4 regions of the Streptomyces sp. NPDC047974 genome follow, and region 1 is predicted to be linked to each of the others. Evidence: riboswitches for the same ligand, from Rfam matches in the RefSeq annotation. Region 1 holds a riboswitch; each other region holds the start of a gene.

The links. Region 1 has a riboswitch for cyclic di-AMP ahead of AB0E19_RS28150 (C40 family peptidase). Riboswitches for the same ligand answer to the same signal wherever they lie in the genome.
Region 2: linked by a shared signal. The riboswitch ahead of AB0E19_RS24920 (M23 family metallopeptidase) and the one ahead of AB0E19_RS28150 (C40 family peptidase) in region 1 are both predicted to bind cyclic di-AMP.
Region 3: linked by a shared signal. The riboswitch ahead of AB0E19_RS32360 (transglycosylase family protein) and the one ahead of AB0E19_RS28150 (C40 family peptidase) in region 1 are both predicted to bind cyclic di-AMP.
Region 4: linked by a shared signal. The riboswitch ahead of AB0E19_RS05430 (LysM peptidoglycan-binding domain-containing M23 family metallopeptidase) and the one ahead of AB0E19_RS28150 (C40 family peptidase) in region 1 are both predicted to bind cyclic di-AMP.

Annotation. Positions count from the first base shown of each region.
Region 1 is NZ_JBEZNU010000023.1:83,945-91,562, reverse strand. It holds gene AB0E19_RS28160 (ATP-dependent Clp protease proteolytic subunit) at 18-644, shown strand; gene AB0E19_RS28155 (hypothetical protein) at 652-957, shown strand; cyclic di-AMP (ydaO/yuaA leader) riboswitch at 1,272-1,478, shown strand; gene AB0E19_RS28150 (C40 family peptidase) at 1,482-1,958, shown strand; gene AB0E19_RS28145 (cytidine deaminase) at 2,091-2,534, shown strand; gene AB0E19_RS28140 (ATP-binding protein) at 2,559-2,996, opposite strand; gene AB0E19_RS28135 (8-amino-7-oxononanoate synthase) at 3,182-4,360, opposite strand; gene bioB (biotin synthase BioB) at 4,566-5,828, shown strand; gene AB0E19_RS28125 (adenosylmethionine--8-amino-7-oxononanoate transaminase) at 5,838-7,118, shown strand; gene bioD (dethiobiotin synthase) at 7,138-7,618, shown strand, end outside.
Region 2 is NZ_JBEZNU010000018.1:141,201-148,818, reverse strand. It holds gene lhgO (L-2-hydroxyglutarate oxidase) at 1-912, shown strand, start outside; gene trmB (tRNA (guanosine(46)-N7)-methyltransferase TrmB) at 1,088-1,807, shown strand; gene AB0E19_RS24930 (PrsW family intramembrane metalloprotease) at 2,071-3,333, shown strand; gene AB0E19_RS24925 (aldo/keto reductase) at 3,330-4,289, opposite strand; gene AB0E19_RS24920 (M23 family metallopeptidase) at 4,371-5,582, opposite strand; cyclic di-AMP (ydaO/yuaA leader) riboswitch at 5,594-5,744, opposite strand; gene AB0E19_RS24915 (PP2C family protein-serine/threonine phosphatase) at 5,985-7,154, opposite strand; gene AB0E19_RS24910 (MFS transporter) at 7,353-7,618, opposite strand, start outside.
Region 3 is NZ_JBEZNU010000033.1:11,407-19,024, reverse strand. It holds gene AB0E19_RS32385 (NAD(P)/FAD-dependent oxidoreductase) at 1-1,204, opposite strand, end outside; gene AB0E19_RS32380 (Ppx/GppA phosphatase family protein) at 1,574-2,488, opposite strand; gene AB0E19_RS32375 (DUF501 domain-containing protein) at 2,485-3,024, opposite strand; gene AB0E19_RS32370 (septum formation initiator family protein) at 3,045-3,515, opposite strand; gene eno (phosphopyruvate hydratase) at 3,606-4,892, opposite strand; gene AB0E19_RS32360 (transglycosylase family protein) at 5,182-5,913, opposite strand; cyclic di-AMP (ydaO/yuaA leader) riboswitch at 5,918-6,095, opposite strand; gene AB0E19_RS32355 (transglycosylase family protein) at 6,359-7,429, opposite strand.
Region 4 is NZ_JBEZNU010000002.1:525,190-532,807, forward strand. It holds gene AB0E19_RS05415 (STM4012 family radical SAM protein) at 1-726, shown strand, start outside; gene AB0E19_RS05420 (STM4011 family radical SAM protein) at 735-1,604, shown strand; gene AB0E19_RS05425 (SGNH/GDSL hydrolase family protein) at 1,591-2,403, opposite strand; gene AB0E19_RS05430 (LysM peptidoglycan-binding domain-containing M23 family metallopeptidase) at 2,565-3,521, opposite strand; cyclic di-AMP (ydaO/yuaA leader) riboswitch at 3,526-3,681, opposite strand; gene AB0E19_RS05435 (tyrosine-protein phosphatase) at 4,076-4,897, shown strand; gene AB0E19_RS05440 (DUF6126 family protein) at 4,920-5,084, opposite strand; gene AB0E19_RS05445 (helix-turn-helix domain-containing protein) at 5,104-5,733, opposite strand; gene AB0E19_RS05450 (aspartate aminotransferase family protein) at 5,809-7,194, opposite strand; gene hpnH (adenosyl-hopene transferase HpnH) at 7,205-7,618, opposite strand, start outside.

The sequences.
Region 1 (7,618 bases):
AGAAGGAGGCACCCCTGATGGACGCACGTCACGTACTGCCGGAGTTCTCGGAGCGGACCTCGTACGGCACCCGGACCCTCGATCCCTACGCGAAGCTCCTGGAGAACCGGATCGTCCTCCTCGGCACGACCGTCGACGACGTCGCCGCGAGCGACGTGATCGCCCAGCTCCTCCACCTGGACCACGCGGATCCGGGGCGGGACATCGCGCTCTACCTCAACTCCCCCGGCGGCTCGATCACCGCGACGACCGCGATCCACGACACCATGCGCAGCCTGGCGAGCGACGTGGAGACCACCTGCCTCGGCCAGGCCGGCTCCACGGCGGCGGTCCTGCTCGCCGCGGGCGCGCCCGGCAAGCGCATGATGCTGCCCGGCGCCCGGGTCACCCTGCGCCAGCCGATCCTCGACGAGCCGCTCGCCGGCCGGCTCTCCGACCTGGACCTCCAGGCGCGCGAACTGCTGCGGCTACGCGACGTGATGACCGGACTCCTCTCCGCGTACACCGGCCGGGAGGCGGCCGAGGTCGCCGCCGACACCGAGCGCCTGACCGTCCTCGACGCGCCGGCGGCGCTCGCGTACGGCCTGGTCGACTCGATCGTCGGCACGCGTCGGGCCGACTCCGGCACGCCGACGGCACGGTGAGACCGCGATGGTGCCGGAGCTTCCGCCGCTGCCCGCCCTGACGCGCGCCGAGGGGCAGTTGATCGACGCCTACCTCGAAGTCGTCGACCTTCTGGGGAAGATCAATCCATCCAGGGGATCGCATACCTATGGGGCCCTGCGGGCCGCGCAGGCCCTGGTCGGGCGGGCGGAGGCGCTGCGCGAGGCCCTGACGCTCATGCATATGCGGGGCGAGAGCGAGGTCCACTCCGAGACATTGGCCTGCGCGCTGCGGGTGTTGGACGGCGAGCGGCGGGCCGCCCGCGTCACCGTGCCCGGCACGCGGGCCAGTTGACATTCCGACGTGTCGTGTCGAGCCCCGGACGGCCGACACGGGACGCAGGATCCATCCCCCGTCCGGCGTAGTCGCGCGACCGACAGATGAAGTGTGCGAGTTGCGCAACAGGTGTACGCATTTGGCGGAATCAGGCATTCCGATGCTGGTACGGGGCTCGTCGGCCAAACCTACGACGATCACGAAACCCTCTTGTCCACCCGTATGGATCAGTCGTGAGGAGCCTCACATAACGTCGTTTCCGCTCGGTTTTCGACCGAACCGTGGGTCAAGATCCTCGACGACGACAAGCCCCCGCCATCCAGGCGGGGCGGTCCGGGCGGACGCCGAGTCCTGCCGCCGTCCCGGACGTCTGGTCGACAGGATTGGACCGGCAGGAGTGGAGGACCCGAGCAGTACGGGTCGATCGCGCCGTATCCCCGGCGCGGCCGTCCCTTGGGGTGAAGCCGCAGCCGCGGCCGGGCATCTTCGCCTGCCCGAACCCGACAGGTCATCCTTCACAGGCGGCTGACGAAGGGTTGCGCATGACTGCGCAGATGCATGTCCCGTCCCTGCTGTCCCGGGCCGGAGCCGTCTCGGCTCTCACCCTCGCCGCCGTCGGCGGCACGCTCCTCGCACCGGGAGCCGCACCCGAGGCCCAGGCGGCCACCTCCCACGCGACGCAGGCCCTGAACGTGGCGGCGTCCAAGAAGGGCGCGCCCTACCGGTACGGCTCGGCGGGCCCCACCCGCTTCGACTGCTCCGGGCTCACGCTCTACGCCTACAAGAAGGCGGGAAAGACGCTGCCGCGCACCGCGCAGCAGCAGTACAACAAGACCCGGCACATCTCCGCCGCCGGCCGACAGAAGGGGGACCTGGTCTTCTTCCACTCGGGCGGCAGGGTCTACCACGTGGGGATCTACGCCGGCAGCGGCAAGATCTGGCACTCGCCCAAGACCGGCTCCTGGGTGAAGCTCGACCGGATCTGGTCCTCGAAGGTCTACTACGGCCGCGTGCGCTGACCCACCGGGCGCCCGCGGTGGTGTCCCCGGGGTGCGGTGGCGCCGCCGCACCCCTCACCGCGGGCGCTCTTCCCGCGCACGCCTCCGGAAACCGGGACGCCCCTTCCGGGACCCGGCTCCTAGGATGCGGCCATGACACTCGATCAGGAACTCGTCGACGCCGCCGTGGCCCAGCTGGACCGCCGCTGGTCCCCCGAGGAGCCCGGCGGGGCCGCCGCCGTCCGTCTCGACGACGGGCGGATCCTGACGAGCGTCGGTTTCGACAACATCCACGCGAGCGTCACCCTGTGCCAGGAGACCGGCGCCTACTGCCAGGCGTACACCCTGGACCGCGCGGTGACCGCGTCCGTCTGCGTCTTCCGCGACCCGGAGGACGGCCGTTACGTCATCCTGCCGCCGTGCGGCGTCTGCCAGGAGCGCCTCGCGCTCTGGGGGCCCGACGTGGAGGTCGGCGTGCCCGACCCCGAGGACCCCACCCGCTGGATCGCCCGCAGGCTCGAAGAGGTCAACCCCTACTACTGGGCTCCCCACTTCGCCGGCGGCTCATGGCCCTCGACGCGGCAGCACGCCGAGTGAGCGGTCCGGCCCCGGCGAACCGGTTCAGCAGGCCGGAACGGCCGCCGCGGCCCAGGGCAGCGTGATCCACACCGTCTTGCCGCCCTCGGCGGTCGCCGTCACCGAGAGCCGTCCGCCGGCCTCGGCGGCGAGGACCCGGATGATCACCATGCCGCGGCCGTTGTCCTGCTGGACGGCGGCCGGGAGCCGGCGCGGGAAGCGCGGATGGCTGTCGGTGACGCCGATCCGCAGCACCTCCTCGCGGTCGAGGCGGAGCTCGACGGTGAAGGTGGGCGACTGCCCGAAGGTGTGCAGCACCGCGTTGGTCGCCAGCTCCGAGACCATCAGCCGGATCGAGTCCGCCGTGTCGCCGCCGTCGTCCAGACCCCAGCGGCCGAGCGCCTCCGCCACGAACCTCCGCGCCGTGGCGACCGCGCCGGGCTCGCTGGGCAGAGTGACGGATGCTTCCTGGTGATCTGCCATGGCGACGTCGTCCCTTTCCCGCCGGGGGCGTCGCCCCGGCTCGCGCTCCGCGTCAGCCTGCCACCGATCGGGCACCCGGGTGGGTCGTTCTCCCGAGATATGCCCCGTTCTGTCGCCCGAAGCGGTGAACTCCGGGCCTGTCGACGGCGCGTGGGCGGGATCGGGAGCCCGCTGTGTGCGGGTGGTCAGCGCGCCCCGGCCGGCGCGGTCCGCACGATCGTGGCGACCGCGCGCCCGATCTCCGCGTCCGTGAGGTCCGCGCGGGCCGTCAGCCGCAGCCGCGAGATGCCGTCCGGCACCGACGGGGGCCGGAAACAGCCCACGGACAGGCCCTGTTCGCGGCAGTCGGCCGCCCAGCGCAGGGCCTCCTCGGGCCCCGGCGCGTGCACCGAGACCACGGCCGCGTCCGGACGGGCCGAGACGAACCCGGCCTCGGTGAGCGTCCGGTGGAGCGTGCCGGCGACCGCCCGGGCCCGTGCGGCGAGCCCCGGGTCCGCGGCGATCAGCCGCAGGCTCGCGAGGGCCGCGCCGGTGGCCGCCGGGGCGAGCCCGGTGTCGAAGATGAAGGTGCGCGCCGCGTTGACCAGGTGCTCGATCACCCGGGCCGGGCCGAGGACCGCGCCGCCCTGGCTGCCCAGCGACTTGGAGAGGGTGAGGGTGGCGACCACGTCCTCGTCGCCCGCGAGTCCGGCGCCGTGGAGCGCGCCCCGGCCGCCCGCGCCCAGGACGCCGAAGCCGTGCGCGTCGTCGACCACGAGCCCGGCGCCGTACGCGCGGCAGGCGGCGGCGAGTTCCTCCAGCGGGGCGCGGTCGCCGTCGACGGAGAAGACGGAGTCGCTGACGGCGAGGGCCCGCCGCCCCTCGTGCGCCTCCAGCGTCTTGCGTACGGCCTCGGGGTCGGCGTGCGGGACGATCTCGGCATCGGCGCGGGCGAGCCGGCAGCCGTCCACGATCGAGGCGTGGTTGGCGGCGTCGGAGACGATCAGCGCCCCGGGGCCGCCGAGCGCGGTGAGTGCGGCGAGGTTGGCGGTGTAGCCGGAGGAGAAGACGAGGGCGGCCTCGAAGCCGCAGAAGGCGGCCAGTTCCTCCTCGAGCGTGGTGTGCAGCCGGGTCGTGCCGGTGACGAGCCGCGAGCCGGTCGCGCCGGCGCCCCAGCGGCGGGCGGCCTCGGCGGCCGCGCCGGTCACCTCGGGGTGCCGGGTGAGACCGAGGTAGTCGTTGCTCGCCAGGTCGAGGAGGTCCGACTCGGCCGGGCGCGGACGCAGGGTCCTGACCAGGCCCGCCTCGGCCCGGCGGCGGGCCTCCGCCCCGGTCCAGTCGAAGGCGGCGCGGCGCGCGGGCGGGGTCGGCTGGGCCTGGGGCATGCGGCGTTCCTTCGGTCGGCACCTGGTGCGGTCGCCTCGGGCCGCACCCGTACGGCGCCTGGGGTCGACGCCTTTTGTAGGCAGCGCACAGACCCTAACGGCAGAACGCCGAGGTCGGGATGTGGTCATACACACACCTCGATCACGCCCGTTTGTTCAGATCCTCCTTGGCCAGGGGGTGTGCCGTAGGCAAGGATCAACCCTTATGGACCTGCTGAACACGCTGGTGGAGAAGGGGCTGCGGCGCGAGACGCCGACCCGTGAAGAAGCGCTCGCCGTCCTGGCGACCTCCGACGACGATCTGCTCGATGTGGTGGCGGCCGCCGGGAAGGTGCGCCGTCAGTGGTTCGGGCGGCGGGTGAAGCTGAACTACCTCGTCAACCTGAAGTCCGGGCTGTGCCCGGAGGACTGCTCGTACTGTTCTCAGCGACTCGGTTCCAAGGCCGACATCCTCAAGTACACCTGGCTGAAGCCGGACGAGGCGTCCGAGGCCGCGGCGGCCGGCATCGCCGGCGGCGCCAAGCGCGTCTGCCTGGTGGCGAGCGGCCGCGGTCCGACGGACCGCGACGTCGAGCGGGTCGGCAGGACCATCGAGGCGATCAAGGAGCAGAACGAGGGCGTCGAGGTGTGCGCCTGCCTCGGTCTGCTCTCCGACGGCCAGGCCGAGCGGCTGAAGACGGCCGGCGCGGACGCGTACAACCACAACCTCAACACCTCCGAGGGCACGTACGGCGAGATCACCACCACCCACACCTACGCGGACCGGGTGGACACCGTGCAGAAGGCGCACGCGGCGGGCCTCTCGGCCTGCTCGGGCCTGATCGCGGGCATGGGCGAGACCGACGAGGACCTGGTCGACGTGGTGTTCGCGCTGCGCGAGCTGGACTCGGACTCGGTGCCGGTCAACTTCCTGATCCCCTTCGAGGGCACGCCGCTGGCGAAGGAGTGGAACCTGAGCCCGCAGCGCTGCCTGCGGATCCTCGCCATGGTCCGCTTCGTCTGCCCCGACGTGGAGGTCCGGATCGCGGGCGGCCGTGAGGTGCACCTGCGGTCGATGCAGCCGCTGGCGCTGAACATCGCCAACTCGATCTTCCTCGGCGACTACCTGACCAGCGAGGGCCAGGCCGGCAAGACCGACCTCGACATGATCGCGGACGCCGGCTTCGAGGTGGAGGGCGCGGGCACCACCACGCTCCCCGCCCACCGCGCCGACGCGCTCGCGGCGGCCGGCGGCGGCTGCGGTTCGCACGCCCAGGGCGGCGGCTGCGGTTCCGAGGCGGCGGCCGGCTGCGGCGGCCACGGGGAGGCGGCCGGCGGCTGCGGCCCGTGCGGCGGTCACGCGGCGGCTCCGGCCCTGACTCCGGCCGAGGTGCCGGCCGAGGTGCCGGCCTCGGCGTCGGAGGCCCGGACCGACCTGGTGGCGGTGCGCCGCCGCGGCGCCGGCACGGACCTCGCCCCGAACGCGTAACGGGTGACGATGCGCAACGACGAACTCCTCGCCCTGGACCGGGCGCACGTGTGGCATCCGTACGGCCCCATGCCGGGCCGTGCGGAGCCGCTGGTGGTCGCGTCCGCGTCCGGGGTGCGGCTGCGGCTCGCCGAGCCCGCCGAGGGACACGCCGAACTGATCGACGGCATGTCCTCGTGGTGGTCGGCCGTGCACGGCTACAACCACCCGGTGCTCAACGAGGCGGCGCGCGGGCAGCTCGACCGGATGAGCCACGTCATGTTCGGCGGGCTCACCCACGAGCCCGCGGTACGGCTCGCGGCGCGGCTCGTCGAGATCACGCCGGAGCCGCTGCGGCACGTCTTCCTCAGCGACTCCGGCTCCGTGGCGGTCGAGGTCGCCACCAAGATGTGCCTGCAGTACTGGCGTTCGCTCGGCCGCCCCGCCAAGCGGCGGCTGCTGACCTGGCGCGGCGGCTACCACGGCGACACCTGGCAGCCGATGTCGGTGTGCGATCCCGAGGGCGGGATGCACCAGCTGTGGTCCGGCGTGCTCCAGGAGCAGGTCTTCGTGCCCGAGCCGCCGGCCGTGTACGAGGAGTCGTACGCCGAGCTCCTCCGTGCCGCCGTGGCGCGGCACGCGGACGAGCTGGCCGCGGTGATCGTGGAGCCGGTCGTGCAGGGCGCGGGCGGCATGCGCTTCCACGACCCCGGGTACCTGCGGGTGCTGCGGGAGGCGTGCGACGCGCACGACGTGCTCCTCGTCTTCGACGAGATCGCGACCGGCTTCGGTCGCACGGGCACGCTGTTCGCCGCCGACCAGGCCGGGGTCTCCCCCGATGTGATGTGCCTGGGCAAGGCGCTGACGGGCGGTTACCTCTCGATGGCCGCGACGCTGTGCACGGGCGCGGTGGCCGACGGCATCTCGCAGGGCGAGGTGCCGGTGCTCGCGCACGGGCCGACGTTCATGGGCAACCCGCTGGCCTCGGCGGTCGCCTGCGCCTCCATCGACCTGCTCCTCTCCCAGGACTGGGCGCTGGAGGTCAAGCGGATCGAGGGCGGGCTGCGCGAGGGCCTCGCCGGCGCCGAGTCGATCCCGGGCGTCCGCGACGTGCGGGTGCTCGGCGCGATCGGCGTCGTCCAGCTCGACCACGAGATCGACATGGCGGCGGCGACCCGGGCGGCGGTCCGCGAGGGCGTGTGGCTGCGTCCCTTCCGGGACCTCGTCTACACGATGCCGCCGTACGTGACCGAGGACGCCGACCTGGCCCGGATCTGCGCGGCGGTGCGCGCCGCCGCGGCCGCGGGCTGAGCGGCAGGAGAGGAACAGCATGAGCATCGTCGTCGTCAGCGGCACGGGGACGGAGATCGGCAAGACGGTCGTCACGGCGGCCGTCGCCGCCGCGGCGGTCGCCGCCGGTCGTTCGGTGGCGGTCCTGAAGCCCGCGCAGACCGGGCTGGCGCCCGGGGAGCGGGGCGACGCGGACGAGGTCGTACGGCTCTCGGGCGCGAAGACCGCCGCCGAGCTGGCCCGCTACCCGGAGCCGCTGGCCCCGGGCACGGCCGCCCGGCGCGCGGGGATGGCCCCGGTCGGTCCCGAGCGGGTCGCGGAGGCGGCACGGGCGCTCGACGCCGAGCACGACCTGGTGCTCGTCGAGGGCGCGGGCGGGCTGCTCGTCCACTTCGACGACGACGGCGCCACGCTCGCCGACGTCGCGCGGCTGCTCGGCGCACCGGTCCTCGTGGTGGCACCGGCCGGGCTCGGGACCCTGAACTCGACCGCGCTGACCGCCGAGGCCCTGCGGGCGCGCG
Region 2 (7,618 bases), on a different contig from region 1:
CTCGTCGTCGCCACCGAGCGCGAGGAGCTGCCCCGGCTGCACGCGCTGGTCCAGCGCGGGCGGGAGAACGGCATCCCGGTGCGCGAGCTCGGGCCCTCGCAGATCACCGAATACGAGCCGCGGGTCCGGGGGCTCGCCGCGATCCACGTCGGCACGACCGGCATCGTCGACTACAAGGCGGTCGCGCGGCGGCTCGCCGAGTCCTCCGGCGCGGAGATCCTCTACGGCGCGGAGGTCACGGCGATCGACCGGCGCCCGTGGGGCGTCGCCGTGCGCACCGCCGACCAGCGGATCCTGCGCGGCAAGGTCCTGGTGAACTGCGCGGGGCTGCACTGCGACCGGATCGCGCGGCTCGCCGGGGACGACCCGGGCATGCGGATCGTCCCCTTCCGGGGCGAGTACTACGAACTGGCCGACCCGTCGCTCGTGCGGGGCCTGGTCTATCCCGTGCCGGACCCCGCCTTCCCGTTCCTCGGGGTGCACCTCACACGGGGCATCGACGGCAGCGTCCACGTCGGGCCGAACGCGGTGCCGGCGCTCGCCCGCGAGGGGTACGACTGGGGGGTCGTCCGACCCGGCGAGCTCGGCGGCACGCTCGCGTGGCCCGGCTCCTGGAGCATCGCGCGCCGCCACTGGCGGTACGGGGCGGGCGAACTGCGCCGCTCCCTGTCCAAGCGGGCCTTCACCGAGTCCGTGCGGCGGCTGCTGCCGGGTGTGGACGAGTCCGACCTGCGGCCCACGGCGGCGGGGGTGCGGGCGCAGGCGGTGCTGCGGGACGGGACGCTGGTGGACGACTTCCTGATCCGCGAGGGCGTTCGCACGGTGCACGTTCTCAACGCGCCTTCGCCCGCGGCCACCGCTTCCCTCCCCATCGGCCGGGAAATAGCCCGGCGCACGCTGCGCCTGCTGTGACCCGGCGCCCCGGTGCCGGGCCAAGGCTCTCCGCGCCCGAGCCCGCACCCCTCGTGCGGCGGGCATTCGGCACGGGCGCGGCCCGCGGTGGCACGGGCGCGGCCGTACCATGGGCCGCATTGTGTCTGAGCAGCGTGAGAACCACAGCGAGTCCGTCGCCCGCAGGGGCAGTCGTATGTTCGCGCCCGGAGAGGGCCCCAGCCCCGACCCCGCCGGCGCACACTTCGAGCGCCGGATCCGGAGCTTCCAGCCGCGCCGCAGCCGGGTGACCGCCGGCCAGGCCGAGGCGATGCTGAAGCGGTGGCCCGACTGGGGTCTGGACATCGACGGCAAGCGGGTGCTCGACCTCCACGAGCTGTTCGGCGGACTCCCCGTCGTCCTGGAGATCGGCTTCGGGATGGGCGAGGCGACCGCGCAGATGGCCGCCGCCGACCCCGGCACCGGCATCCTCGCCGTGGACGTGCACACCCCGGGCCAGGGAAACCTGCTCGGCCTCGCCGACCGCAACGGGCTCACCAACGTCCGCGTCGCCAACGGCGACGCGATCATCCTGCTGCGCGAGATGCTCGACCCCGCCGCCCTCGACGGCTGCCGCGTCTACTTCCCCGACCCGTGGCCGAAGAAGCGGCACCACAAGCGCCGGCTGATCCAGCCGGAGTTCCTGACGCTGCTCGCGACCCGGCTGAAGCCCGGCGGGGTCCTGCACTGCGCCACGGACTGGGAGCCGTACGCGGAGCAGATGCTGGAGGTGCTCTCCGCGCACCCGGACTTCGAGAACACCGCCCCCGACGGCGGCTACGCGCCGCGCCCCGACTTCCGACCGCTCACCCGCTTCGAGGGCCAGGGCCTGGACAAGGGCCACGCCGTGCATGATCTGCTCTTCCGCCGGAAGTAAGACCCCGTCCCTCAAGTCCGTCGCTCCTGTCGGTGGCGGTCGCTAGGGTCGAAGGCGTGTCGTCACCCCTGCCGCCGTCCCCACCCCCGTCCACCCCGCCGCCCACCCCGCCCGAGTCCACCCCGCCCGAGTCCACCTCGCCGCCGGCGACCGGCCTCCTGCCCGCGCAGGCCGGGGCTCCCGCGGTCGAGAGCCACGACCACGACCACGGCCACGACCACGGCCACGTCCCCGTCCGCGAGGGGGACGAGCCGTCGTTCGCCGTGGCCGCCGACCGGCGCCAGTGGCGGTACCGGCCGCGGCGGGCCTTCTGGCGGAGCCGGATCGTCCGGGCCGTCGCCCTCATCACCCTGCTCGCGCTCTGCGCCCTGGTGATCCTGGCCCTGGTGCGCGAGCAGACCGGCACCGAGGGCTTCCTCGTCGGCCTGGGGCTCGCGGTGTTCCCCGTACCGCTGCTCATGGCGGCGTTCCGCTGGCTCGACCGGGTCGAGCCGGGGCCGTGGAAGAACCTGCTGTTCGCCTTCGCGTGGGGCGCGTTCGCCGCCGCCCTGGTCGCGATCCTCGCGAACTCCTTCGCCGTCCGCTGGATCGCCACGGCGACCGCCGATCCGCGCTCGGCCGACGACCTGGGCGCCACCGTGATCGCCCCGGTGGTGGAGGAGTCCGCGAAGGCCGCCGCGATCCTGCTGCTGTTCCTCTTCCGGCGGCGGGACTTCCGGAGCCTGGTCGACGGGGTGGTGATCGCCGGTTTCACCGCGACCGGCTTCGCGTTCACCGAGAACATCCTCTACCTCGGCACCGCCTTCGGCGAGGACCAGGACCTCGGCGACGGCGGCATCGGCGCCGTCACCGCCGGCACCTTCTTCGTCCGGGTCGTGATGTCGCCGTTCGCGCACCCGCTCTTCACCGTGCTCACCGGCATCGGCTTCGGCCTGGCCGCGCTCGCCCCGCGCGGCAAGGTGCGCAGACCGCGCAAGGTGCTGCTGCCGCTCGCGGGGCTGCTGCTCGCGATGGGCGTCCACGCCCTGTGGAACGGCTCGGCGACCTTCGGCGGCCCGCTCGCCTTCTACGCGGTCTACGGCGTCTTCATGGTCCCGGCCTTCGGGCTGCTGACCTGGCTCGCCGTGTGGAGCCGGCAGAAGGAGCTGCGCACGATAGCCGGGGTGCTCCCGGCGTACGCGGCGGCCGGCTGGCTCTCCCCGGAGGAGCCGCTGGCGCTCTCCTCGATGCGGGCCCGGCGCACCGCGCGCGCGGTGGCGTCCCGTACGTACGGCAAGGCGGGCGCGCGGGCGGTCGGCGAGTACGAGTCCTTCGCGACGACCCTCGCCTTCCTCCGCGAGCGGGCCCGCCGGGGCACGGTCCCGGTGCCGGACTTCGCGGCCCGCGAGCAGGAGCTGCTGCACCACCTGTGGGCGCGCCGGACGACGGCCGCGCCGGCGCTCTCGTACGCGGCGCGGGCCACCGGCCGGGTGTGGGTGCCGCCGCAGTACCTCGACTACGGCGGCTACAACCCCTACAAGGGCTAGCTCTCGGGCGTCTCGGAGGCGGCCGTCAGACGGGCCAGTTCGTCGTCGGTCAGCTTCAGGTCGGCGACCGCCACGAGCGCGGGGACCTGCTCGACCGTGCGGGCCGAGGCGATCGGCGCGGTGACGGTGGGGCGGGAGGCGAGCCAGGCGAGGGCGACGGTCGCGGGCTCGGCGCCGTGGGCCTCGGCGACCTCGTCGAGCGCGGCGAGCACCGCCTGCCCGCGCGTGGTCTCGGCGAGCTCCGAGGCGCGGTAGGCGCGGACGCTCTCGACGGTCCGGCCCGGGCGGTACTTGCCGGTGAGGAAGCCGGCGGCGAGGCCGTAGTAGGGGACGGCGGCGAGGCCGGTCTCTGCGGCGGTGTCGAGGAGCGGGCCCTCGTACTTCCCGCGGGCGACGAGGTTGTACTCGGGCTGGAGCGCCACGTACCGGGCGAGCCCCTCGGCCTCGGCGAAGTCGAGGGAGGCGCGCAGCCGCTCGGCGGAGATGTTGGAGGCGGCGACGGCCCGCACCTTGCCGTCCTTCACGAGCTGGTCGAGGGCGGTGACGATCTCCTCCACCGGCACGGACTCGTCGTCGAAGTGCGTGTAGTAGAGGTCGATGTAGTCGGTGCCGAGGCGGCGCAGGGACTCCTCCGCGCCGGCCTTGATGGTGGTGGCGGCCAGGCCCTTGAGGCGGGAGTGGTGGCCGACCTTGGTGGCGACGACGATGTCGGAGCGGTTGCCGCGGGCGGCCATCCAGCGGCCGATGATGGTCTCGGACTCCCCGCCCTCGTTGCCCTCGACCCACTCGGAGTAGACGTCGGCGGTGTCCAGGAAGTTGCCGCCCGCGGCGGCGTAGGCGTCGAGGACGGCGAAGGACCGCTCCTCGTCGGCGCTCCAGCCGAAGACGTTGCCGCCGAGGGCGAGCGGGAAGACGTGCAGGTCGGAGGTGCCCAGCGGGCGCAGGGGTGAGGACATGACGTACTCAACCCCCTGCGCCGCCGGGCCTATTCCGGTCGAGGAGCCTGAACCCCGGCCGGAACGCTCATGCGTCGGGGGTCAGACCGACAGGCCCTTGGAGCGCAGCCACTCCGCCGGGTCGATGCCCGAACCGTCGGGGGTGTGGACCTCCATGTGGAGGTGGGGACCCGTGACGTTGCCGGTGGCGCCGACGCGGCCGATGGTCTCGCCGGTGGTGACGGTCTGGCCGGCGGCCACGGTCATCGAGGAGAGGTGGCAGTACCAGACCTCGGTGCCGTCCTCCAGCTCCAGGACGATCCGGTAGCCGTACGAGCCGGACCAGCCGGCCGACTTGATGGTGCCGCCGTGCACCGCCTTGAGCGGGGTGCCGGTGGGGGCGGCGAAGTCGAGGCCGGTGTGGTAGCCGGATGACCACATCGAGCCGGACTGCATGTAGGTGGAGGTGAGGGTGTAGGAGGAGAGCGGCATGGAGTAGCTGGCGGCCAGCTGGGCGAGCCGCTCGGCCTCCGCCTTCTCGGCGGCGATGCGCTCGGCCTCGGCCTTCTCCGCGGCGAGCCGCTCCGCCTCCGCCTTGGCCTTCTCGGCGGCGATGCGGTCGGCCTCGGCCTTCGCGGCGGCCTCGGCCTGCGCCTGGGCGTCGGCGGCGGCCTTCTCCGCGGCGGCCTTCTCGGCGGCGAGCTTCTCGGCGTCGGCGGCGGCCTGCTGCTGCTGTTCGGCCTGCTGGAGGATGCGGGCGCGCAGGGCCTCGCCGGCGTCGGCGGTGGTGGCGGTGCGCTCCACGGCCTCGGTGCCGGCGGCGGTGTCGGCCGGGGCGGTGTACGTGACCGAGGTCAGCGGCTTCGCGGCGACGCCGCCGGCCGGGGCCGGCGCGGACTCGCGGACCGGGGCGGTCTTCTCCTCCTCGCCGCCGGGCAGGAGGTCGCCGACGCCGGGCAGGTCGTGGGCGTCCGGCAGGCCCAGGTCGGGCAGGTCGGGGAGGGAGATGGCGACGGGGGCCTTCTCCTGCGCGGTGGCGAGGCCGCCCGCGCCGACGGCGGCGATGACGCCGACGCCGAGGACGGTGGAGGAGCGGGCGAAGTTGGACCGCTGCTTCACGACCCGGTGCCGGCCGCCGGAGCGGCTCTCGGCGCGCAGGGAGCCCTCGGTCGGGTTCCACTCGCCGGGGGCGGGGGTGAAGGAGGCCGTCTCGTACGCGCCGGGCGCGAAGCCGTCCGGATCGTCCGCGCCGACGGCACCCGGGCCGCCGAAGGGGTCGAAGGGGGCTTCGGGTACGGGGGTGTTGGACGCCACGGAGGCGCGCTCCTTTCCTTCCTTCTCGCCTACCGGGTTAGCTGACGGGTTCGGAGCAGGAAGGTCTCCTACGGGCTCTTCGCACGGGGGAGGTGCGAGGGGCCCGATTCACCCCAAGGGTTGGTTCCCCGGTTCCCTTGCGGGATTCGGCACGTGCGCACGGAGCCGTCTCTTGCGACGGCTGGGACGACCGCGCTGCGTTATCGAACGTTAATAGACACCGCACTCCTATTCCAAGCCGTTCCCCTTGATCATTCATTGAATTGGCAGGGAATCGCCCGAGTTGAGCCGCCTTCAGCGAGCCTTCGCTCCACCCCGAGAATCTGACGTTATGTCAATTGTTATCGCTGTGAGACCTCGTGAGCACGGACCGTGACCGGGGTCGGACGTGCGGTACCCGCGTCAACGCGCCGGTCCCGGCGGCACCACCGGCATCGTCCGCCGCCGCTCCGGCGCACCCGCCGCCGGCCGGCTCACCGCGAGCAGCGCCATGTCGTCCGTCGAACGCCCGCCGGTGTGCCGCCGCACGTCGTCCACGAGCGCGTCCAGGAGCTCCCCGGGCCCCGGGAAGACCGCTCCCGCGAGCCGCGCCGCCGGATCGTAGAAGACCCCCCGCGCGTCCCGCGCCTCCGACAACCCGTCCGTGTGGAACAGCAGCGTCGTGCCCGGCGGGTACGGCCACTCGTCGGCCCGGTCCGGCCCCACCGCCAGCTCCCCCATCCCGAGCGGCAGCGCCGCCTCGGTCGGCTCCAGCGGCTCCAGCCGCCCGTCCCCGTACAGCAGCAGCGGCGGCGGATGCCCCCGGTTCACGATCCGTACGACCCCGCCCTCGCGCGGGATCTCGGCGAGCACCGCCGTGGTGAACCCCTCGAAGGCGTCGAGGCCCTCGCGCCGCGTCCCCTCCCGGGTCAGCGCCCGTTCGAGCCGCGCCGCCACCCCCTCCAGGGCCGCCTCCTGCTCGGCCGCCTCCCGGAAGGCGCCGATCACCACGGCCACCGCCTCCACCGCGTCCATCCCCTTGCCCCGCACGTCCCCGACCACGAGCCGCACCCCGTGCGGAGTGTCCTGCACGGCGAAGAGGTCGCCGCCGATGAACGCGTCCGCCTGCGCCGCCTCGTACCGCGCCGCGCACTGGAGCCCCGCGATCCGCTCCGCCGGCATCGGAAGCACCGCCCGCTGCGCCGCCTCGGCGATCACCCGCGCCGACGCCAGCCGCTCGCCGCTGCGCCGCACCACCAGGTTGATCAGCATCGCGAGGGCGGAGACGGTCACCACGGTGAGGGTCTCGGTGAGCGAGGGCACGTCGGAGAGCGTGTCGTTGTACGCGTGCAGCCCGACCGAGGCGAGGATCGCCGCGAGCCCGGTCACCAGGGTCGTGAGCCGGGAGAAGAACGGCGCGGCGACCAGCGGCGCGGCGGAGAAGAGCGGCGCCGCCGTGTACGAGGGCGGGGTGGACAGGTCGAAGGCCACCCCGCCGATGATGATCAGCGGCGGCAGCGCCTGCAGGAACCTCCGGGTCGCCCCGAAGGCGACGGGCGGCCGCGGCTCGCCCCCGTAGGGTCCCCGGGGCACACCGCCGGTCCCGGCGGTACGGCCGCCGGGCTCCTCGCCCCGAGGGTGCGCCACCTGAGAACTCCTGACCGGTCGGGGCCCGCCACCGGGCCGTGCGGTCCGGGGCCGGGACCCGCGACCGCACACCCCTCAAGCCTCCCCGCCCCGCCGCCGCGCGGCGACCGGCGGGGGTCCGACCGGCGTACCCCGAGCCGCCCTCTAGGGCTTCCCCCGTCCCTCGGTCCGCAGGCGGCCGCCCCTGCCGAGGAGGCCGACCGCCGCCGCGCACCCCAGGCCGACCGCGCACAGGGCCAGCCAGGGGACCGCCGTCCACCCCGTGACGTCGAGCAGCACGCCCGTACCGAGGTTCCCGAGGGTGATGCCGACCCCGCACACGGTGTTGTAGAGCCCGTAGTGGGTGGCCACCCAGCGGCCCCGGGAGAGGGCGACGACGGTGTCCATCTCGTACGGGTAGAGCACCGCGT
Region 3 (7,618 bases), on a different contig from region 1:
TCGCCATGCCGTGGTAGCCACGGTGCATGTACCAGGCGAGACGGCCCTTGAGCTTGATCTTCACCTTGCCCATGACGATCATGGCGACGCCCTTGTGCAGACCGAGGCCGGCCACGGCGCCCTTGTTGGCGTGGCTGTACTCCTTCTGCGGGAAGCCGCGCATGCCGGACACGACGTTGTCGCCGAGGATCTTGGCCTGGCGCAGGGCGTGCTGGGCGTTCGGCGGGCACCAGGCGTTCGGGTTGCCGGCGCGGCGGCCGACCATGTCCGGGACCTGGGCGTTGTCGCCCGCGGCCCAGACGTAGTCCATGCCGTTGACCTGGAGCTTCTCGTTGCAGTCCACGTGGCCGCGGGGGCCGAGCGGCAGGCCGAAGCGGGCGAGCGCCGGGTTGGGCTTGACGCCGGCGGTCCACACGATGGTGTTGGAGTCGACCTCGAGGCCGTTCTTGAGCACGACGTGGCCGTCCACGCAGGAGTCCATGGAGGTCTCCAGGTAGATCTCGATGCCGCGGCTCTCCAGGTGCTCCTTGCCGTACTGGCCGAGCTTCGGGCCCACCTCGGGGAGGATCTTGTCCGCGGCGTCGACCAGGACGAAGCGCATGTCCTCGCGCGACACGTTCTGGTAGTACTTCGCGGCGTCGCGGGCCATGTCCTCGACCTCGCCGATCGTCTCGGCGCCGGCGAAGCCACCGCCGACGAAGACGAAGGTCAGGGCCTTGCGGCGGACCTCCTCGTCGGTGGTCGAGTCGGCCTTGTCCAGCTGCTCGAGGACGTGGTTGCGCAGGCCGATGGCCTCCTCGATGCCCTTCATGCCGATGCCCTGCTCGGCGAGGCCGGGGATCGGGAAGGTGCGGGAGACGGCACCCATCGAGATGACCAGGTAGTCGAACGGCAGCTCGTACGCCTCGCCGACGAGCGGCGCGATCGTGGCGACCTTGCGGTCCTGGTCGATGGTGGTGACCCGGCCGGTGAGCACCTCGGCTCCGCGCACGACGCGTCGCAGCGGGACGACGACGTGGCGCGGCGAGATGCTGCCGGCGGCGGCTTCGGGGAGGAAGGGCTGATAGGTCATGTACGACCGGGGGTCGACGACCGTGACGGTCGCCTCGGCGTAACGCATCTTCTTGAGGATGCGCCGCGCGGCGTACAGGCCAACGTACCCGCCGCCTACGATGAGGATCCTGGGACGCTCCGTGGTGCTCATGCCATCGAGTATCCACCCACTCGGGGGGGTCACCTCGTGCGCCCCTTCACAAGCTTCCGAGGGCACTCTGCTACACTCCGCCGCCCACGTGATCCAGGTCATGGTCGTGCAAAGGAACCGGAATGCACTGGTGAACGTTGTTCACCCCTACTGAACTGGCCTGGAGAGCGCCCGTTAACGCTGAACCAGCAGGTGCGTTCACACGATGGAAACTTCGAGCGAAGTGGCCTCCGCGCCTGCGAAAGGGCCCTGAGGGCCCCCTCGGAGGGTCCGAAGACCTCCCCTAGGTGCCATCAGGGCCCTTTTCCTTGTGAAGAACTTCACGAAGCTTTTCCGACGGGCTGTCGCCGGAGCCTCGATAGCTGCCCGCTATGCCACGGATAGGGCGATCCCATCGAGGATGTCGTGCTCGCTGACCACGACCTCGGTGGCTCCGACCCGCTCGACGATCTCCTGGAGGACGAGCGCGCCGGCCACGATGACGTCCACCCGGCCGGGGTGGATGACGGGGAGCGCGGCCCGCTCGTCGTGGGTGGAGGCGAGCAGCATGGCGGTGACCTCGGCGACCCGGGCGGCGGAGATCCGGGAGTGGTGGATCTTCTCGGAGTCGTACTCCGGCAGCCCGAGCGCGAGGGCGGCGACCGTGGTGACGGAGCCGGCCAGGCCGACGAGGGTGGCGGCCGAGGCGATCGGCACGGTCTCGGCGGCGAGGTCGAGGGCGGCGCGGACGTCGGCGCGGATCGCCTCGGCCTCCTCGGCGGTCACCGGGTCGTGGCGGACGTGCCGCTCGGTGAGCCGGACGCAGCCGATGTCGACGGAGCGGGCGGCCTCGACCTCCCGCGTGCCGACGACGAACTCGGTGGAGCCGCCGCCGATGTCCACGACCAGGCGGCGGTCGTCGCCGGGCAGCGAGCCGGTGGCGCCGGTGAAGGAGAAGGCGGCCTCCTGGTCGCCGGAGATGACCTCGGGCTCGACGCCCAGGATCGCCACGACCCCGTCGACGAAGTCCTGCCGGTTCTCGGCGTCGCGGGAGGCGGAGGTGGCGACGAAGCGGATCTTCTCGGCGCCCAGCTCCTTGATGACCGTCGCGTACGCGCGGCAGGCGGCGAAGGTCCGCTCCAGGGCCTCGGGGGCGAGCCGGCCGGTCTTGTCGACGCCCTGGCCGAGCCGGACGATCGTCATCCGCCGGTCCAGCTCGACGAGCGCGCCGGTGTCCGGGTGGACGTCGGCGACGAGGAGGCGGATGGAGTTGGTGCCGCAGTCGATTCCGGCGACCCGGGTCACTTGACGGACTCCTTGTCGTCCGCGCACGGATTCACGCACGGGCCCTTGGCCCACCACTCGGGGAGCATCGCGAGGGCCTCGTCGCCGAAGGGGTTCACGCCGGGGCCCGCTACGAGGGAGTGGCCGACGAGCACGTGCAGGCACTTCACGCGGTCGGGCATGCCGCCGGCGCTGGGGAAGCCCTCCAGGACCTCGATGGCGTCGCGGCGGGCGATGTAGTCCTCGTGCGCGGCGCGGTAGGCGGCGGCGAGCTCGGGGTCGGTGGCGAGCCGGGCCTGCATCTCCTTCATGACCCCGTTGGCCTCCAGGGTGCCGATGGCCGAGGCCGCCCGGGGGCAGGTGAGGTAGTACGTGGTCGGGAAGGGGGTGCCGTCGGGCAGCCGGGGCGCGGTCTCGACGACGTCCGGGTTGCCGCAGGGGCAGCGGTGGGCGATGGCGCGCAGTCCGCGCGGCGGGCGTCCGAGCTGGGCTTCGAAGGCGGCGACGTCCGCCTCGGTGGGCTCGGTGCGTTCGGTCTGCGGAGGAGGCGTGTCCATGTCTCGGATCCTGGGTCGGTTCAGTTGCGGTCGGCGTCGTCGACGCCGTCCCAGAGGTTGTCGTACCAGGGCCGGTCGGCCGTGCCCTGGTCGGCGCGGGGGCGGTCGGCCGCCCCGGGTTCGTTCACGGTGAAGCCGGTCTCGCCGGGGAGCACGTAGTGGAGGTGCTCGCGGGCGAGGCGGCGGACGTAGGCCGGGTCCTGGAGGCGGGCCTTCTCGTCCCGCAGCTCCTCGACCCGCTGGGCCGCCTCGGCGGCCCTGCGCTCCTGTTCCTCGATCTCGCCCTGCTGGGAGACGTAGCTCCTTATCGGGTAGGCGAGGGCGACGACGAGGGAGCAGACCACGAGGGCCAGGAAGGCGGCGCGGCCGGTGAGCCGGGAGCGCCGGGCCTGGCGGCGGGTCTGGGAGCGGTAGACGCGGGCCGCGGTCTGCTCGCCGAGCAGCCTGATCCGGGTCGCGGTGGAGAACCGGTCCCCGTTCTTCACGGCCATGCCGTCTCCCCTCCCCTGATCGCGCGTACGTCCCCGCACACGGTACGGGACCGTGTGCGGGGACGTACGTAACTACAGGTGCCGGGCAGGTCAGCCCTTGAAGCGCGGGAAGGCGCTGCGGCCGGCGTAGACGGCGGCGTCGTCGAGGATCTCCTCGATGCGCAGCAGCTGGTTGTACTTGGCGACGCGCTCGGAGCGGGCCGGGGCGCCGGTCTTGATCTGGCCGCAGTTGGTGGCGACGGCGAGGTCGGCGATGGTGACGTCCTCGGTCTCGCCGGAGCGGTGGGACATCATGCACTTGAAGCCGTTGCGCTGGGCGAGCTCGACGGCGTCGAGGGTCTCGGTCAGCGAGCCGATCTGGTTGACCTTCACCAGGAGGGCGTTGGCGGACTTCTCCTCGATGCCGCGGGCGAGGCGCTCGGGGTTGGTGACGAAGAGGTCGTCGCCGACGAGCTGGACCTTGTCGCCGAGCTTCTCGGTGATGACGTTCCAGCCGGCCCAGTCGTCCTCGAACAGCGGGTCCTCGATGGAGACGAGCGGGTACGCGGAGACGAGCTCCTCGTAGTACTCCGTCATCTCGGCGGCGGAGCGCTCCTTGCCCTCGAAGAGGTACTTGCCGTCCTTGTAGAACTCGGAGGCGGCGACGTCCAGGGCGAGGGCGACGTCCTTGCCGGGCACGTAGCCGGCCTGCTTGATGGCCTCCAGGATGAGGTCGAGCGCCTCACGGTTGGAGCCGAGGTTCGGGGCGAAGCCGCCCTCGTCGCCGAGGCCGGTGGAGAGGCCCTTGGTCTTCAGGACGGACTTGAGGGTGTGGTAGACCTCGGTGCCCCAGCGCAGGGCCTCGGAGAAGGACTCCGCGCCGATCGGGGCGATCATGAACTCCTGGATGTCGACGTTGGAGTCGGCGTGCGACCCACCGTTGAGGATGTTCATCATCGGAACGGGCAGCAGGTGCGCGTTCGGGCCGCCGAGGTAGCGGAAGAGCGGGAGGTCGCTGGCCTCGGAGGCGGCGTGCGCGACGGCGAGGGAGACGCCGAGGATGGCGTTGGCGCCGAGCGACGACTTGTCCGGGGTGGCGTCCAGGTCGAACATGGCCTGGTCGATCAGGCGCTGCTCGGTGGCGTCGTAGCCGACGAGCTCCGGGCCGATCTGCTCGATGACGGCGAGGACGGCCTTCTCGACACCCTTGCCGAGGTAGCGGTTCTGGTCACCGTCGCGGAGCTCCAGGGCCTCGAACGCACCGGTGGAGGCACCGGACGGCACGGCAGCACGGCCGGTGCTGCCGTCGTCGAGGCCGACCTCGACCTCGACCGTGGGGTTGCCTCGGGAGTCCAGGATTTCCCGGGCTACGACGACGTCGATGGACGGCACGAGCATCTCCTTCTGGGATGTGACGCTAGGTGTGACGCATGGGTCGCAAGGTCTCGTTCGCCTTGCGACAAGAGCCTAACCGGCTCCGGCGCTCCGGCCAGCCGACCGCCCGTCCCCTGGGACGAAAAAGGGCCCAAGAGCATCCAGTAGGGGACGAAAGACCCGGAACCTACTGGACGGTAACGGCAGAACCCCGGTCCCGAGCCACGGGGGAAGAGGGCTCGGGACCGGGGTGGTCACCGCGGGAGGGCCGTCGGGCGCCGGTGAGCCGCCGGACTCACCGGTGCCCCGGGGTTCACTTCAGGTGGAGCTGCTGGCCCGGGTAGATCAGGTCGGCGTTCTCGACGACGTCCTCGTTGAGCTCGAAGAGCTTCGCCCAGCCGCCCTCGACGCCCTGCGCCTGGGCGATCTTGCTGAGGGTGTCGCCGGCCACGACCTTGTACTCGCCGTCGCCCTTCTTGACCTTCTTGCCGGTCGGGGTGGTGACGGTCTTCTTGGCGGCGGCCTGCGGGGCGGCCTGGGCCTTCGGGGCCTGGCGCTGCTCGCTGCGGTTGGCGGGCTGCTCGGCGGTGCGCTTCGGGGCGCTCTGCCGGGTGCTCTGCTTCGGGGCGCTCTGCTGCGGGGCGGCGGCCTCGGCGGCGCCACCGTCGTAGGAGGCGGAGGAGAGGCCCACGCCACAGCTCGGCCAGGCGCCCTTGCCCTGGCCCGCGAGGACCTTCTCGGCGACGGCGATCTGCTGCGACTTGCTGGCCTGGTTGGCGGTGGGGGCGTAGGCGGTGCCGCCGTACGCGGCCCAGGTGGAGGCCGAGAACTGGAGGCCGCCGTAGTAGCCGTTGCCGGTGTTGATCGACCAGTTGCCGCCGGACTCGCACTGGGCGACGCGGTCCCACTCGGAGGCGGTGGCGGCCGAAGCGGTGCCGGCGGCCATCAGCGGGGCGGCGACGGCCGCGCCGGTGACGCCGACGAGGGCGACGACGCGGGTGGCCTTGGAGGGACGACGACGCTTGCCCGTGCCGGAGAACAGCATGGAGTTTCCTCTTCACCGACGCCTGTGAGGTGAGCTGTCGGGTTCGGGCTTGAAGAGTTCGCCCGGCCGCACGTCCTTGCGTGCGGCTTCACCCCTAGCCGGTCGTTCCGTCCGTCTGACTCGACGGCCGGGACCGGCACGAACCTTGGGTCCCCCACTCCTGCCTACGGCGCTTTCGCGACGACATTCCCGGCGGCCGACGGCAGGACTCGGCGTTTCGGTCGACGGGGCCCGCGGTGGCGAGCGGTGACGACCGTAGACACACAGGTGCTCGAAGTTCAAAGAGGCTTACGTCGGACAAAACGCCCCTACTTGCACTCCGTCAGACCTCGTTTGCGCAGGTGAGGCCTGACGGAAGCAAACTTTGCGGACGTGACACGCCAGTTGGGACGAAGAGACCCATGTCTCACTTTCCCAAAATCGGACATACGCCCCTGAAACGGCCTCACTTCTCCGCGGAGGCGTCCTTCAGTTCAAGGCTCTGACCAGGGAGGATGAGGTCCGGATCGGCCCCGACCGTCTGGCGGTTGGCGTCATAGAGGGCGTCCCAGCCGCCGACGAGATCGTTCTCCTGAGCAATCTCCGACAGGCTGTCACCCGGCCGCACGGTGTACGCGTCGCTTGCGTCCGAGTTGACGGGGGTTGAGGTGAGCTTGTCCGCAGCTGCGGCATGACGCCCGGATTCCTGCTCAGTGTCCGTTACGTCGCTTTCCTCCGGGGCGGCCTCGCCCCGGTGCTTGCCCGTGCCCTGCGTCGCCGACGGCGCGTCAGCCTCGCCCTCCGTGCCCGGGGTCACCGGCGTGGTGGGCGCCAGGGGGGTCTCCGGGGCGCCCGGGGTCACACCCGGGGTACCGGGCGTCTCCGGCGCGCCCGGCGTGCCCGTGGAGGCGTCCGGGGCCGTCGGCGCGGTGTCGGCGGGCGTCTCCGGGGCGGCGCTCGCGGGCGGCGCCGTGACCGCGCCGGTGGCGGGCGGGGTCGCGGGCACGGCGGGCGTCGCCGGCGTGGCGGGGGTGGCCGGCGTCGCCGGGGCGGTGGCGCCCTTCCCGGCCTCCGGGGCCTTCTCCGTCGCCTCCGCCGTGGCCTCCGTCTCCTCCGCCTCGGCGGGCGGGGTGGAGACGGTCGCGCTGCCGGTCCGGTTGGACTCGGGCGCCACGCCGCCCTCGTCCTCCTCCTGGACGGCGGGGCCCGGCTGCACGCCCGTGGGCCTGCCGTCGTTCTTCAGGCCCGCGATGGGGGCACAGGTGTCCCAGGCGGTGCTGCCGGCGGAGAGCGCCGCGTCGGCGACGGCGATCTGCTGGGCGCGGCTGGCGAGATCGGGGCTGGGCGCGTACGCGAGGCCGCCGTGCCGCTCCCACGTCTCCTGCGTCATCTGGAGGCCGCCGTAGGCGTCGTTGCCGAAGTTGGCGCTCCACTGGCCGCCGGACTCGCAGGCGGCGACCCGGTCCCAGGTGGACGCGTCGGCGGCGGAGGCGGAGCCGGCCGCGAGCAGCGGCAGCGCCAGCGCGGATCCGGTCACTCCTGCGGTGACGACGATCGCGGGAGCCTGACGGGGTCGACGGTGTCGTCCGTTTCCGGAAAGCATGTCGGGGCCTTTCGCGTGACGGCGGTGACGGCGGGTACGCCTGGGACGGCCGGGATGGGGCCGAACGTTGGCGCGAAGGTAGCCGCATTCGAACGTCCGTCACAAGTCGATGGCTTCGCGATC
Region 4 (7,618 bases), on a different contig from region 1:
CTCATCTACGGCATCGACGGGCAGACCGCGGAGTCCTGGCGGTACTCGCTGGACGCGGCGCTGGCCTGGCGGCCCGAGGAGCTGTACCTGTACCCGCTGTACGTGCGCCCGCTCACCGGCCTGGGCCGGACCGGCCCCGCCGAGTCGGACGCGGAGTGGGACGCGCGGCGGCTGCGGCTCTACCGGCAGGGCAGGGACCACCTCCTCGCGGAGGGGTACGAGCAGGTGTCGATGCGGATGTTCCGGCGGGCGGGCGCGGCCCCGGCGGGCCCCGACGACCACGCCTGCCAGACGGACGGCATGATCGGCCTGGGGTGCGGCGCCCGCTCGTACACCGCCGCGCTGCACTACTCCTTCGACTACGCGGTCGACATGCGGGAGATCCGCTCGATCATCGACGCCTACACGGAGACCCGGGACTTCTCCCGGGCCGTGGTGGGCCGCCGGGTGGACGGGGCGGAGGCCCGCCGCCGCCACCTCCTGCAGTCGCTGCTGCAGGCGGAGGGCATGGAGCTGGCCGGGTACGAGCAGCGGTTCGGGACCTCGGCGCACGAGGACTTCGGCGCGGAGCTCGACCGGTTCGCGGCGTACGGCTGGCTGGACGGTGCGGCGCCGGCGGGGCTGCTCAGGCTGTCGCCGGAGGGGCTCGCGCACTCGGACGGGCTCGGCCCGGAGCTGTTCTCCCCCGCCGTACGGGCCGCGATGGCCGCGTACGAGCCGAAGTAGGGCCGGCCGTGGACCTGACGCTGCTGTACCGGGGGCCGCTCGCCTCCTGCGACTACGACTGCCCGTACTGTCCCTTCGCCAAGCGCCGGGACTCGCCGGAGACGCTGCGGGCGGACCGGGCGGCCCTGGAGCGGTTCACCGGGTGGGCGGCCGGGCAGGACGGGGACCGGCTGCGGATCCTCTTCACGCCGTGGGGCGAGGGCCTCGTCCGCTCCTGGTACCGGCGGGCGATGGTGGAGCTGTCGCGGCTGCCGCACGTGGAGCGGGTGGCGATCCAGACCAATCTGAGCTGCCGGACCTCCTGGCTGGACGACGCCGACCCGGACACGCTGGCGCTGTGGTGCACGTACCACCCCGGCCAGACGCCGTACGACCGCTTCCTCGGCAAGGCCCTGGACCTGGCGGCCCGGGGGGTCCGCTTCAGCGTGGGCGTGGTGGGGCTGCCCGAGCACCACGCGGAGGCGCTGCGGCTGCGGGCGGCGCTGCCGGACCACGTCTATCTGTGGGTGAACGCCGCCGAGGGGCGCACGTACACCGACGCGGAGGCGGCGGCGTGGACGGGCATCGACCCGCTCTTCGGCTACAGCCGGCACCCGCACCGCTCCGCGGGGCTGCCCTGCCGGACCGGCGAGTCGGTGGTGTCGGTGGACGGCGCGGGGACGGTGCGCCGCTGCCACTTCGTCAAGGCGGAGCTGGGCAATCTGTACGACGGCTCGTACCGTGCCGCGCTGCGGCCCCGCGCCTGCCCCCTCGCCGTGTGCGACTGCCACATCGGCTACGTCCACCTGGAGTCGCTGCCGCTGTACGACGTCTTCGCCGGCGGGGTCCTGGAGCGGATCCCCGCCGGCCGGCGGGCGCCGGGAGCTACAGGGGCATGAGGTCGGGGCGCTTGGCCTCGACGTGGTCGCCGGAGCTCTCGCCGCGCAGCCGCCGCCCGATCCACGGCACCAGGTACTCGCGCGCCCAGTGGATGTCGTCCCGGCGGACCTCCAGCGGCCCGCGGGCGGGCAGCGGCGGCCACGCCTGGTCCGGGTCGGCGGGCACCGGCAGGCCGAGGACCTGGGCGGCGCGCAGCGCGACCCGGGTGTGGCCCTCGGGCGAGAGGTGCAGCCGGTCGTCGTCCCAGGCCCGCCGGTCCTGGACCGACTTCAGCGACCACAGGTCGAGGACCGGGCAGTCGTAGCGGTCGGCGATGGCGCGGACGTGGGCCGTGTACGTGGCGATCTTGCCGCGCAGGTGCTTGAGCACCGGTACGTCACGGGTGTCGAAGCCGGTGGTCACCATGACGGTGCCGACGGCGGAGGTGAGGTCCCGCACCGCCCGCTCGAACCGCTCGGCGACGTCGTCGGGGTCGGTGCCGGGGCGGATGATGTCGTTGCCGCCCGCGCAGAAGGTGACCAGGTCGGGGGCGAGCTCCTTGGCCCGGGGGACCTGCTCGGCCACGATCTGGTCGAGGAGGCGGCCGCGGACCGCGAGGTTCGCGTAGCGGAATTCCTGGTGGTCCGGCAGCTGGTCGGCGAGGAGCACCGCGAAGCGGTCCGCCCAGCCGACATAGGTCCCGTCCGGCCCCGGGTCTCCGACGCCCTCGGTGAAGCTGTCACCGATCGCCGCGTACGACCCGAATCCCCCGACCGCCCCGAACACGTTCTCTTCTGTTGCTCTCGAATCGTCTGCCACGACAGCACATCCTTCCTTTCCGGATGTGACCTACGCGACCGTAAGGAGGGGTTGACGGCGGGTGATATATGCCACCGATAAAGAATTTGCCAAGCCCGGAATAGGGCGAAGGCCCGGCACGCGGGTGCCGGGCCTTCGCCGTGTCCGTTGGTCCGGACGGGTCAGATGGAGACCCCGTGCTGGCGCAGGTAGGCCAGCGGGTCGATGTCCGCGCCGTAGCTCGGCGAGGTGCGGATCTCGAAGTGCAGGTGCGGGCCGGTCGAGTTGCCGGTGGAGCCGGAGAGACCGATCTGCTGGCCGCCGCTCACCGACTGGCCGGCGGAGACGGCCAGGGAGGAGAGGTGGGCGTACTGCGAGTAGTTGCCGTCGGCGTGCTGGATGACGACCTCGTTGCCGTAGGCGCCGCTCCAGCCGGCGGAGACGACCGTGCCGGCGCCGACGGCGCGGACGGTGGTGCCGGAGGAGGCGATGAAGTCGGCACCGGTGTGGTAGCCGGAGGACCACATGGAGCCGGAGGCGCGGTACGGCGTGGAGACGCCGCCGGAGACCGGGGCGACCCAGCCGGACGCGGCCGGGGCGGCGGCGGCCGGGGCCGCGGCGCGCTCGGCGGAGCGGGAGGCGCGGGTCTGCTCGGTGGCCTTCGCCGTGGCCTTCGGGGCGGCCTTGACGGCGGCCTTCGGGGCGGCCTTCGGCGCGGCGGCCGGGGCGGCGGGCTTCGGGGCGGCGGCCTTGGCGGGGTTCTTGGCGCCGAGGGTGAGCTTCATGCCCGGGAGGATCAGCGAGGGGTTCTCGCCGACGACCTGGCGGTTGTCGGCGTAGAGCCGCTTCCAGCCGCCGGCGACGTCGTGGTCGGCGGCGATCTTGGACAGGTAGTCGCCGGCGACGACGGAGTACGTGGTCGGGGCGGCGGCCTTGGCGGCCGGGGCGGCTTTGGCCTGGACCTGCGCGGCGGCGATCACGGTGCCGGAGACGGCGGCCGGGGCGGCCTGCTCGGCGGCGTGGGCGCCGGTGGCGCCGATCAGCGGCAGCGCGACGACGGCGCCACCGGTGCCGGCGGCGACGAGGCCACGGGTGATCAGGGTGGACTTCTGGCGGCGGTGCTTACCCTTCGCGGGCATGGCGAATTCCTCTCCGGCGCCTGCGAGGTGAGCTGTCGGGTTCGGACTGGAGATGTCCGGCCGCGTTTCTCACGCGGCTTCACCCCTAGCCGTCCTGCGTCGCGGGACCGGCGTACTTCCTTGGGTCCCCCGCTCCTGCCAGCGTGGACGGGTGTGAATTCCGGACGGTGGCAGGATTCGGCGGTCCGACCGGATTGACGGCGACGCTAGACGAGCCGGGTCGGCGCGAACAAGCCACGGAATTCGACGGGCATTCCGGGACGATCTTCGGGCCTGGAATTCCGGTCACCCTCCGTGGATGACGGTCCCTCGATTCCCTTTTCGGGGAGGGGGGTTGGACCGGGCGGTCGGCCACGATCCGTCACCTCTATGACCCTGCTCACGCGCCGAATTCCATCTCCCCCTCAACCGGGGCGCGTTACCCCAAGACCTTCCAATACGGACAGATCGCCCATTACCGTCCAGGGGGGTGCGCCGCGCCGCGCTCGACGGGATGATTGCGGGGGGAACCGATCTCGTACGGGCCCCGTGAACGCCTACCACCAGGAGCATCCGTGACGCAGCAGCTGCCGCAGGTCAAGACCCTCGAACCCGGCGAGCCCGAGCTCGCGGCGGTCCGCAACTTCCGGGACGTGGCCGGCCTGCCGACCACCGACGGACGCGCGGTCCGGCCCGGCACCCTCTTCCGCAGCGGTCACCTCGCCGACGCCACCGAGTCCGACGCGGCCTTCCTCTCCGGCCTCGGCCTGCACACGATCTTCGACTTCCGCAACGAGGCCGACGCCAAGGTGGAGGGTCCGGACGTGGAGCTCCCGGGCGTGCGGAACGTGAACATACCCCTGAGCGACCCGGCCGACGGCAAGGAGTTCTGGCGGATGGTCCGCGAGGGCGACCTCGACACGCTGCGGGACCTGCTCGGCGACGGAAAGGCGGCGGACCGGATGACCTCCGCGTACCGCCGGATGATCGTGGAGCGGACCGCCGAGCACAGCCGCATCCTGCACGCCCTCGCCGAGGAGGCCGTCCCGGCCCTGATGCACTGCGCGGCCGGCAAGGACCGCGCCGGGCTCTCGATCGCGATCACCCTGCTCGCCCTCGGCGTGGAGCGCGAGGCCATCGAGGCGGACTACGTGAAGTCCGGCGCCCCGCACCGCCGCTACAAGGTGCGCCGCAGCCCCACCGCCCGGGACGCGATGGCGCCCGAGGTGATGGAGCTGCTGAGCCCGCTCTTCGACGCGCGGGTGGAGTACCTGCGGGCGGCCTTCGAGGCCATCGACGCCACCTGGGGCTCCGTGGACGCCTACCTCGCGGACGGCCTGGAGCTGGCGCCGGAGACCCGCGAGCGGCTGCGCGAGCGGTTCCTCACGGAGGCGTGAGGCCGCGGGCCCTCCCGCCCGGTCACTGGTTCTGCCCGCCCAGCATGAAGAGCAGGTAGAGGAAGCCGGCGAAGAGGTGACCGGCGATCAGGTAGGCGAAGAGGCGGAGCACCAGCCCCTTGGGGAACTTCCCCTCGCCGCGCTCCTCACCGGTGACCGGGGCGGAATTCACTGACTTGTCGGACATGTCGACCAGCCTTTCGGGCTCAGCGGGAGTGCGGGGTGCCGCCGCCCAGGCACAGCTCGGCGGCGGGGCTCTGCAGGAGCGTGTGGACGAAGAGCACCTCGGCACCGGCGCGGCCGGCCGCGCCGATCCGGTGCGGGGTGAGCGAGTCGAAGTGCGCGCTGTCCCCGGGGCCGAGCAGGTGCACGGCGTCGCCGAGCGCGAGCCGGACCTGCCCTTCGAGCACGTGCAGCCACTCCTCGCCGGGGTGGACGCGCACGATGTCGGCCCGGGTGGCGTAGGGCACGTGGACGCGCAGGCACTGCATGGCCCGGCCCGCGCCGCCCGCCTGCCGGTAGATCCAGCCGTCGGCCTCGACCGGTTCGGAGCGGTCGGCCCGGACCACCGGGTCGCGTTCGGGCGGGGTCTCGCCCAGCAGCTCGGCGACCGTCGTACCGTAGATACGGGCGAGGGCGAGGAGCATCGGCAGCGAGGGCTGCCGGTTCCCGGTCTCGAGCCGCGAGAGGTGCGCCGGGGACAGCCCGGCGCGCTGGGCGGCCGCCTCCAGGGTGAGCCCCCGGCGCCGACGCAGCGCCCGCAGCTGCGGGGCGACGTCGGGCACGAGCTCGGGGGCGGCGGTTTCCGGGGTGGAGCCCCGGGGGACGTGGTCCATGCGTCCATTCCGCCAGGAACATGCCTCTGAGGCAAGTTTCTTGCCTCAGAGGCAAAAACCCGGGGAGAGCCCGGCTCAGCGCTGCGCGACCGCCTGCCTGACCAGCGTCTTCCCGAAGTCCCACAGCAGCCCGCCACCGCCGTGGGCGTCCTCCATGACCGCCGTGAAGGCGGTGACGAAGCGGTCCACGTCCGCCTCGTCGATCACCAGCGGCGGGATCAGCTTGATCACCTCCAGGTGGTCCCCGGAGACCTGGGTGAGGATCCGGTGCCGCTGGAGCAGCGGGACCACGACCATCTGCGCGAAGAGCCCCTTGCGGGCCGTCTGGAGCATCGCCCACCGGCCGCGCAGCGCCAGCGAGCTCGGCCGGCCGAACTCGATGCCGATCATCAGCCCCCGGCCCCTGACCGCGTGCAGCAGCTCGTAGCGGGGCACGAGCTCCTCCAGGCGGGCCTTCAGGAGGCCGCCGACCCGCCGCACGTGCGCCACCGTCCCCTCGGTCTCCATCACCGAGAGGACCGCGAGCCCGGCGGCCATCGCCTGGGCGTTGGAGCCGAAGCTCGCCGAGTGGACCAGGACCCGGTCCATGGACGAGTAGACCTTCTTGAAGATCCAGTCCTTGCCGAGGGTGGCGCCGACCGGCACGTATCCGCCGGAGAGCGCCTTCGCCACGCACACCAGGTCCGGCTCGACGCCGTCCTCGTGCTGGTAGGCGTAGAAGTCGCCGGTCCTGCCAAGGCCGGTCTGCACCTCGTCGGCGATCAGCAGCGCCCCGTGCCGGCGGAGCAGCTCCTGGGCGGCGGCGAGGAAGCCGGGCGGTGCCTCGTGGACGCCCTTGCCCTGGATCGGCTCGACCACGAAGCCGGCCACGTCCCCCTTGCGGAGCTCGCGCTCCAGGGCGGCGAGGTCGCCGAGGGCGATCGCCGTGTCCGGGAGCAGCGGGTCGAAGCCGGCCCGGAAGCCCTGCTCGCCGTTGACGGACAGGGCGCCGGTGGTGAGGCCGTGGAAGGCGTGGTCGCAGTAGACGATCCTCGGCCGGCCGGTGGCGTACCGGGCGAACTTCAGCGCGGTCTCGACGGCCTCGGTGCCGCTGTTGCCGAAGAAGACCCGGTCGAGGTGGGGGCTGTGGGCGAGCAGCCGCTCGGCGAGGAGTCCGGGCAGCGGCGGGCAGTCGAAGCGGGTGAGGTCGGGGAGGTCCGCGTCGAGGACGTCGTGCAGGGCCCCGCGGACGACGGGGTGGTGCCGGCCGAGGCCCATGACGCCGAAGCCGGCGAGCATGTCGAGGTGGTCGTTGCCGTCGGCGTCCCAGAAGTGGGCGCCGGCGGCCCGCTCGTAGACCTTGTCGAAGCCGATGGTGTGCAGCATCCGCGGCAGCTGCGGGTTGAGGTACCGGGCGTGCAGCTCGTACCGCTCGCCGCCGCGTTCGGCGAGCAGCGCCCGCAGGTCGAACCCGTCGCTCATGGCCCGCCCCTCAGCTCCCCTGGACGGTCTCGCGGACCGCGCGCAGCGACTCCTTGAGGGAGCCCATGGTGGCGAGCACGGCGGTGGGTTCGTAGCCGCAGTGCGCCATGCAGTTGGCGCAGCGCGGGTCCTTGCCGCGGCCGTACTTGTCCCAGTCGGTCTCCTCGACGAGTTCGCGGTAGGTGGGGACGTAGCCGTCGCTCATCAGATAGCAGGGGCGCTGCCACCCGAAGAGGGAGTAGTTGGGGATCGCCCAGGCGGTGCAGGGGAAGTCGGCCTTTCCTTCGAGGAAGTCGAGGAAGAGCGGCGAGTGGTTGAGGCGCCAGCGGCGGCGGTTGCCGCCGGCGAAGGCCTTCTTGAAGAGTTCCCTGGTCTGTTCGACGCCGAGGAAGTGTTCCTGGTCGGGTGCCTTCTCGTAGGCATA